Regions from separate parts of the Cohnella yongneupensis genome, predicted to be linked through region 1. Evidence: a T-box and tRNA genes for the amino acid it is inferred to sense, from the RefSeq annotation. Region 1 holds a T-box; the other holds one or more tRNA genes.
What was found. A T-box is a leader RNA that pairs with one kind of tRNA and senses whether it is charged. The one in region 1 lies ahead of leuS (leucine--tRNA ligase), so its partner is inferred to be a tRNA-Leu.

Region 1 (4,441 bases):
AATCTTAGCATGGACTACGAGTTCGTCATCGACACGCCGCTTATGTGGCTCACGAAGGCGCAGACGTGGCAGCTCGCGGACGATCTCGGCGCGCTTGATTTCGTTCGCAATCGTACGCTTACGTGTTACGAAGGCGTTATCGCCGACGGATGCGGCACGTGTCCGGCTTGCTTGCTTCGCAGCAGAGGGCTGCGGGAGTACGAAGCGGCCCAAAGCGAGGGAGTACGTCTATGATTCAGCAAATTTACCCATTCGTACAGCACCCTTATCGCTATGAACTGAACAAAGATATGCAATTCGCCGCCGCTCATTACGTGCCTTCCGAGCACGCTGGAGATTGCGCAAGAATGCATGGACATACGTATTTCGCCAACTTGACGATTGCCGGAGACCGGTTGGACGAGAGCGGTTTTCTTGTTAATTTCTCGACGATCAAGAAGCTCGTGCACGACAAGTTCGACCATTCCGTGCTGAATGGTCATTCCGAATACTTCGGAGACGATTCTCCCGAGCGGTATCCGACGACGGAAAATGTAGCCAGAGTGCTGTGCGACATCGTGCAAAGTTACTTGGACGGTATGGACAATAAGCCGCGTTGCGTGCAAGTTTTCCTGCGGGAGACGCCGACGAGTTACGTGATTTATCGACCGGGAGCGGGAGGCGCGCATGAGTAAAGAAGCTCTTGGGCGCCGGATTCCGGTACTAGAGGTGTTCGGACCGACGGTGCAGGGCGAAGGCATGGTCATCGGGCAAAAGACGATGTTCGTCCGCACGGCGGGTTGCGACTATAGTTGCTCCTGGTGCGATTCGGCGTTTACGTGGGACGGCTCGGGCAAACAAGATATCCGTATGATCACAGCTTCGGAAGTTTGGGAGGAGCTGCGACAGGTCGGCGGTTCGACTTTCTCGCACGTTACGCTGTCCGGAGGCAACCCCGCGTTGTTGCCTCAGCTTGGCGAGCTGATCGACCTGCTTCATGCCGAGGGCGTGAAGGTGGCATTGGAAACGCAAGGCAGCCGGTGGCAAGATTGGTTTCATCGCATCGATGACTTGACGCTGTCGCCCAAGCCTCCGAGCTCCGGCATGACGACTGATTGGGACGTGCTGGACGAGATCGTCGGCAAGTTGCGGTCGGAAGGAAGATCGTACAGTCTCAAAGTCGTCATTTTCGACGAAGCCGATTTACGATACGCAACCTCTGTTCATCACCGTTATCCGGGCGTTACTTTTTATTTGCAAGCCGGGAACGACGACGTGAAGGAGCAAGATTCATCCGTTTTGCTTCGTCGTCTGATGGATCGTTACTTATGGCTCGTCGATACGGCTATGTCATCGGAGGAGCTGAAGGACGTACGCGTTCTTCCTCAATTGCACGCTTGGTTGTGGGGGAACAAGCGGGGCGTGTAAAGAGGTGTCTGTGCCGGCGCGGACGCAGGTGCGCGGAACTTGACATCATTTGCCTCGAATCGCTATAATCAAGGGCATACATTATGGCTGTGAAGAGGAATAGTAATCGATGGAAGTCGCCCAGAGAGCCGGCGGGTGGTGCAAGCCGGACGACGACTACGATGAACTCGCCTTGGAGCCTTCGCGCTTAGCGCGGCGACGCCCCCTCGTTACGGGGCTCAAGTGGGCGAATCCTCAGGCAGGGGCTTCGTCAACTAGGGTGGTACCACGGGAAATTAACCTCTCGTCCCTAGCGATTTCGCTAGGGCGGGGGGTTTTTATTTTTTGTATTTTGGCGCATGTAAGTAAGGGGAATATCCCGCGAATAGGAGCTTAAACAGACGATGAGCGAACAAAACAAGCAATACGATCCGTTGACGATCGAGCCGAAATGGCAAAAGTATTGGGACGCCAATAAGACGTTCCGCACGACCGAGGATGCGGATAAACCGAAATTTTACGCGCTCGATATGTTCCCTTATCCATCCGGGGCGGGGTTGCACGTAGGTCACCCTGAAGGTTATACGGCGACCGATATCGTCAGCCGTTATAAGCGGATGAAAGGGTTTAACGTCCTTCATCCGATGGGATGGGACGCGTTCGGCCTTCCAGCTGAGCAATACGCGTTGCAAACCGGCCGCCACCCGCGCGATATTACGGTGGAGAACATCAACAACTTCCGCCGCCAGATCAAGTCGCTAGGCTTCTCGTACGACTGGGATCGCGAATTCAGCACGACGGATCCGGATTATTACAAGTGGACGCAATGGATTTTCATACAGCTGTACAAAAAAGGTCTCGCATATGTCGCGGAAGTGCCCGTGAACTGGTGTCCGGCACTGGGCACGGTGCTTGCGAACGAGGAAGTCATCGACGGTCTTAGCGAACGCGGCAACCATCCGGTTATCCGCAAGCCGATGCGTCAATGGATGCTCCGCATTACGGAATACGCGGAACGGCTGTTAGAGGATCTGGAGGAGCTGGATTGGTCCGAGAGCATCAAGGACATGCAGCGAAACTGGATCGGCAAGTCGACAGGCGCGGAAGTGAACTTCGCGATCGAGGGTCACGATGCGGCGTTGACGGTGTTCACGACGCGTCCCGATACGCTGTTCGGAGCGACGTACTGCGTATTGGCGCCTGAGCATGAATTGGTGGGCGTTATCGCTTCCGACGAGCAAAAAGCTGCAGTCGGCGCGTATGTCGACGCGGCCGCGCGCAAGAGCGACCTTGAGCGTACCGACTTGGCGAAAGATAAGAGCGGCGTGTTCACGGGAGCATACGCGATCAATCCGGTTAACGGCGCGAAAGTGCCGATCTGGATCGCGGACTACGTGCTCGGCGGCTACGGCACGGGCGCGATCATGGCCGTACCTGGCCACGACGAGCGCGACTGGGAATTCGCTACGAAGTTCGGTTTGCCGATCTTGGAAGTCGTCGAGGGCGGCAACGTTGCGGAAGCGGCTTACACGGGCGACGGCAAGCTGGTGAACTCGGCCTTTTTGAACGGCATGAACACGGCGGAAGCGATCGCCGCGATGATCGCTCGTCTGGAGAAAGACGGCAAAGGCAAAGGAAAAGTCACATACCGTCTGCGCGATTGGCTGTTCAGCCGCCAACGGTATTGGGGCGAGCCGATCCCGGTCATTCACTGGGAAGACGGCACGATGGACACGGTTCCGGAATCGGAGCTTCCGCTCCTGCTGCCGGATATCGACGCGATCGAGCCTTCGGGCACGGGGGAGTCGCCATTGGCTAACGTCGAGGACTGGCTGAACGTCGTCGATCCGGCGACAGGCCGTCGCGGTCGCCGCGAGACGAATACGATGCCGCAATGGGCAGGCAGCTGCTGGTACTACCTGCGGTTCATCGATCCGCACAACGAAGAGGCGATTTGTTCGCCGGAGAAGCAGAAGGAATGGCTGCCGGTCGACCTGTATATCGGCGGCGCGGAGCACGCGGTCCTTCACTTGCTGTACGCTCGTTTCTGGCATAAGGTGCTGTACGATATCGGTGTCGTGAATACGAAAGAGCCGTTCCATAAGCTCGTTAACCAAGGCATGATTTTGGGCACGAACAACGAGAAAATGTCCAAATCCCGCGGCAACGTCATCAATCCGGATGAAATCGTCGGAGAGTTCGGCGCCGATACGCTCCGGATGTACGAGATGTTCATGGGTCCTTTGGAGGCGACGAAGCCATGGAACACGAACGGCGTAGAAGGCGTATATCGCTTCTTAGCTCGCGTATGGCGCTTGTTCGTAGACGACAGCGGCAGCCTGAACGAGAAGATCAAGGACGTTTCGGGCGAGGAATCGTTCCGCCGCACGTGGCATAAGAGCTTGAAGAAAGTCGGCGAGGACTACGAAGGCCTGCGCTTTAATACGGCGATCAGCCAAATGATGATTTTCATCAACGACGCTTACAAGTCGGAAGTGCTGCCGAAAGAGGCGATGAAGCATTTCGTTCAAATGCTGGCGCCGATCGCTCCTCATATCTCCGAGGAGCTGTGGGAGAAGCTGGGCGGAGAAGGCTCCGTCACTTATGCGCCATGGCCTGCGTACGATGTCTCGCTGACGGTAGACGCCGAAGTCGAGATCGTCGTGCAAGTGAACGGCAAGATCGCCGATCGCGTCAGCATCGCCGCGGATCTTGACGAATCCGGCATGCAAGCGATCGCGATGGACCTCGAGAAGGTTCAAGCGCTGATCGAAGGCAAAACGATCCGCAAAGTCGTTGCGGTTAAAGGCAAGCTCGTAAATATCGTGGCTAATTAAGCTGCGGCACAAAATCTGTTTCACTCTGCGTGAAGAACACGCCGTTTGCCCCGTCCGGGGCAGGCGGCGTTTTTTATTTCAAGGAGGTGCGCATAGATGATTTTTGAAGAGGCGTTTGAACGATTGTTAGCCATGCAACGAACGGCCGCTAGCGGGCAGAGGAAGGAGTTGCTGGAGGGAGATTTGACGGGGACGAAACAACTCCTTATGGAGGTCGT
Region 2 (4,441 bases), on a different contig from region 1:
CTTCCATCGTGAGCACATGCGTTTGCGGGTGATCAAGAATTTGCAACAGATCGGCGGCTTCCGAGCCGGTAATGCCGGTTGTCAATCCCAAGACGCCGGAAGTTACGTCGCTGGACGAAATCTCGATAAAGACGACTAAGCCGTCCGAGTTAAATCCGACCGAAAATCCCGGATAATCCCACATGTCGATTGTAGTAGAATCGCCTGGCAGTGCGTACTTCGCGGATGACGTGCCGAATCGACTTTCGATCGAAGCATCGGTTTCCATCAGCGCGATGCCGTGAAGCATCGGATGGCCTCCGTCGAATGGCTTGTCCGCGATAACAGGAGACCCAACGGTCGGCGAATCGTCCGAAGGCTGCGCGTTGGACACGCCTACGCCGTTATCTTGATCATCGTCCGATGAGTCGGCCGTGTTTGCGGCCTCGGGCTCCGAAAGTGGCGAAGATATAGGCTCGAAGCTCGGCGAATCGGGCGAAGAAGCGGCGAAACTCTGGATAGGAGAAGCGGATGAGCTCGGTTCGGAAGCGGCGTTAGGGCGCTCGTTAGCGTTGCAAGACGTTAAAACGGCGCTTAAAGCGATAACCGATAACAAGGCTAGCAATCGATTCGCGTGACCCAACATGTCCCATCTTCTCCCTTCCGCAATAGCTATATCTAGTATGACACATTGTACCAGGCAAAAGTTGCGTCCAACATGAAAAACTTGGCAAAACAGTTCTTTTGTCGCATAATGTCGCTTCGAAACAGGACTTGCGGATAATGTAAAATGGATAAAAACGGGGGTGACGGGCTAAGCATTTAGCCCCTTAATTCAGCTTGTTTACTGGTTGCGCGAGCGAAAAGGATATGATAAGTTAAACGGAAAAGAAACGGGCGGTGGAGGAAACATGGACATTCTTAAGGAGAGAATTTTGAAGGAAGCGAGCGTTATTAATTCGGACGTCTTGAAGCTTGACTCGCTGCTGAATCATGGCGTCGACCCGCAACTGACGATGGAGATGGGGAAGGAATTCGCCAAACGGTTCGCCGAAACGCCGATCACGAAGGTCATCACGGTCGAATCGTCAGGTATACCGGTGGCGTTCGCGACTGCGTTGCATCTAGGCGTACCGCTCGTGTTCGCGCGCAGGAAGAAGACGCTGCTTGGGGAGCCGGATGCTTATTGCGAACGCGTGCCGTCGTTCACCAAAGGGATCGTCACCGATCTGATCGTGTCGCGCCATCTGCTTAGTCCGGACGATTCGGTGCTCTTCATAGACGATATTATCGCCAACGGCGACGCGGCAAGAGGACTAATCAAAATTATCGAGCAATCGGGCGCTAATCTCGCGGGCATCGGCATCGTGCTCGAGAAGTCGTTCCAGGCCGGAGGCCGCACGCTGCGCGAGCTTGGATTCAAGGTCGAGACGCTCGTCAAAATCCAATCGCTCGAGGACAATACGATCACGTTCGGCGAGTAACCGGACGCGGAATTGGAGCAATTACCTTCTTTCCCAATTGAATTACTTTATCGTATAATAGGAGTAACTTGCAGGGGGAGGCGAGCAGCAAATGGGGAATCTTGAACTGTCAGGTGAGTTTTTTCTAGCTAAGCTTGAAGCGGCCAAAATCCACTTCGAGCGCGCGCTCGACTGCAAACATACGGAATTCGACGACTTGTATCCGTATATGATCGAGCATCCGCAATTTTTCTGGTATAAAAGATATGTCGCATGGTCGGAGCTATTAACGATCGTCAGACTATCCGAAGAGCTTGGCATCGCATGGACGGAACGGTTCACCGAGAAGCAAGCCGAATATGTCAACAAACGGGTCATGTCGAGCAAAGTGCTGGATTGCTGGTATGAAACGAACGATACGAGAGAGCACGTAGGGTGAGCGCCCGGCGGGCGCGCTTGAAACAACCCGCGAGGATTCCATCCATGCGGGTTGTTTTTGTATCTATATGAAGGAGCGATAACGATGAACGACGATCAACTGGATCAATTACGCGTGGATAGCACAAAGGTACGAATAGTCAGAGACGCGCTCGAGCAGAACGACGTGGTCGGCATCGTCGTCGCTTGGGACGACGAATACGTACTGATGCGCAGACCGAATCGGAAAGTCATTAAAGTGAAGCGCGGCTACCCGATGCAATTGGCTTCGGAACCGCGCGAATGGGTGGAATGATTTACCCTTCATTGTGGCAAAGTAGACGACAAGATCCATTCATCACGTACGGTTAAACGCCGGGGGGTGTAATCATGTCGTTAATGGAACAAAAATTGGCTAAGTATAACGAGGGTGAAGCGGGGACGTCCATTATGCTGCCGCAGGTCGAGGACGCTTATGATCAATTCGCGAGCCAATGTCTCGCGGACGGCGAGTTGGACGCGCTCACGAAGCAATTGATCGCGCTAGGCGTATCGCTATACGCCAATAACGAGATTTCGATGCAGTATCACGTGCAAGAGGCGCTTGCGCAAGGCGCCAGCGATCGGCAGATCATGGAAGCCGTAGCGGTCGTAGCCGCAACGGCGGGCGGGCACGCGCTATCGCAAGGCGTGATGCAGGTAGGCGGCGCGCTTCATGCGGCCGGAGGCAACGGAACGCTGTTCCATGGAATCGAACCGGACAAGCTTCGCAGCAGCCACTTGCAAGACTATTTGCAGGACACGGAGTTCGCTTCGGACGAAGGTTGGGAAGGGATGGCGATTCCCGGCGGTACCGCGGTGTCGCCTTCGTATTGATAGACCATTAACTGAAAATTAGAACTTCCTCGCCTGGCTTGACTTCGCTTCAAGCCACGTGCTATTATAAGATACGTGCTCGAGACAAGGTTGGTTAGTAATGCGGTAATGCGATGAAGACAAACCCTCGAATACACTTTATAGCATGCGGTCATGGCGGAATTGGCAGACGCGCTAGATTCAGGTTCTAGTGTCAGCAATGACGTGGAGGTTCGAGTCCTCTTGACCGCACCACCTATACAATCGCAAGAAGCTCCGGTCTCCCGGAGCTTCTTTTTTATGAATAGAACAATTTGGAGGCAGAGCCAACATTGAATCGATACCCTTTTGAATATGACCATGCCAGGCCTTTTCTTCAACAGGTAGGCGAATGGGTCGCGGACGTGTTCTACGATATATTGCCCGAAGCCGGGTTCGAGGTGCGCGACGAGCAAATTTATATGGCTTACCAAATGGAAAGAGCGTTCGCCGAGAAGCAGACTCTGTTCGCGGAAGCCGGGGTAGGAACGGGCAAAACGCTCGTCTATTTGTTGTACGCGATCTGTTACTCGCGCTACATGCGCAAGCCGGCGGTTATCGCCTGCGCCGACGAATCGTTAATCGAACAGTTGGCGAAGCCGGAAGGAGATCTGGCCAAGCTGACCCGGCATTTGAGCCTTGCGATCGACGCGAGATTGGCTAAGTCGCCGGATCGTTACCTTTGTTTGGTCAAGTTGGATCAGGCGCAAGCAGGCTTCGAGGATTTGGATTTGTATAAAACGGTGCACTATGAATTGCCCGGATTCGTCCATAAGCATGAAGCGCTGCAAACGTTCCATGCCTACGGAGACCGCAAGCAATACCCGCACTTGAACGATCATCAGTGGGACAAGATCAGCTGGGACTCGTTTCAGGATTGCTTTACTTGCCCGCAAAGACATCGTTGCGGACAGACGTTATCCCGCGAGCACTACCGGAAATCCGGCGATTTGATCATCTGCTCGCATGATTTCTATATGGAACACGTATGGACGTACGAGGGACGCAAAAGGGAAGGTCAACTGCCGTTGCTGCCGGATCATTGCGCCGTCGTATTCGACGAAGGGCATCTGCTGGAATCGGCCGCCCAGAAGGCGTTGACGTACCGTTTGAAGCATTCGGTATTCGTAGAGTTGATCAGCCGATTGTTGCAAAATGAAATTCGCGAAACGTTAGCCTTGCGTATCGACGAAGCGATCGATCGGAGCGAAGCGCTGTTCGAGACGCTTTCGCGGCAGAGCGAGGATATCGCGGGTTCGGATCGCAAGCGGATTAAGCTGAGCGAACGACTGCTTGAAGAGGTGCGCCAGTTCTGCCAAGTGATCGAAGCGATCGAAGAAGAATTAGTATTCGAAAGCGAGCTTTACACCTTGAACGATTACCAGCTTCGCATCGTCGAAGAGCATCTGGAGACGATACAGAAAGCTTTAAGTTTGTTCCAGCGTTCCGATAAGCCGATCAGCTGGGCAACGGAAAGCGATGACGGACTCACCTTGGTCATTATGCCGAGAGCCGTTAAGGAAGTGCTTCGCGAACGGGTATTCGGCCTCCAAATGCCGGTCATTTTCTCATCCGCTACGTTATCCGTCAAAGGTTCTTTCGTATATACCGCAGACAGCCTAGGGATCGAGCGATATTTGTCGTTCAGCGTGAAGTCCCCTTACGAATATATCAATCAGATGGAAGTA

Region 2: it has a tRNA-Leu gene. The T-box ahead of leuS (leucine--tRNA ligase) is inferred to sense a tRNA for this amino acid. The anticodon was not compared.

Annotation. Positions count from the first base shown of each region.
Region 1 covers NZ_JBHSNC010000057.1:112,747-117,187, forward strand. The annotation lists gene queC (7-cyano-7-deazaguanine synthase QueC) at 1-234, shown strand, start outside; gene ACFPQ4_RS21850 (6-carboxytetrahydropterin synthase) at 231-674, shown strand; gene queE (7-carboxy-7-deazaguanine synthase QueE) at 667-1,407, shown strand; T-box leader at 1,488-1,701, shown strand; gene leuS (leucine--tRNA ligase) at 1,791-4,223, shown strand; gene ACFPQ4_RS21865 (hypothetical protein) at 4,320-4,441, shown strand, end outside.
Region 2 covers NZ_JBHSNC010000021.1:78,047-82,487, forward strand. The annotation lists gene ACFPQ4_RS06925 (hypothetical protein) at 1-625, opposite strand, end outside; gene ACFPQ4_RS06930 (xanthine phosphoribosyltransferase) at 891-1,463, shown strand; gene ACFPQ4_RS06935 (hypothetical protein) at 1,555-1,881, shown strand; gene ACFPQ4_RS06940 (hypothetical protein) at 1,966-2,175, shown strand; gene ACFPQ4_RS06945 (carboxymuconolactone decarboxylase family protein) at 2,250-2,735, shown strand; tRNA gene ACFPQ4_RS06950 (tRNA-Leu) at 2,883-2,969, shown strand; gene ACFPQ4_RS06955 (ATP-dependent DNA helicase) at 3,047-4,441, shown strand, end outside.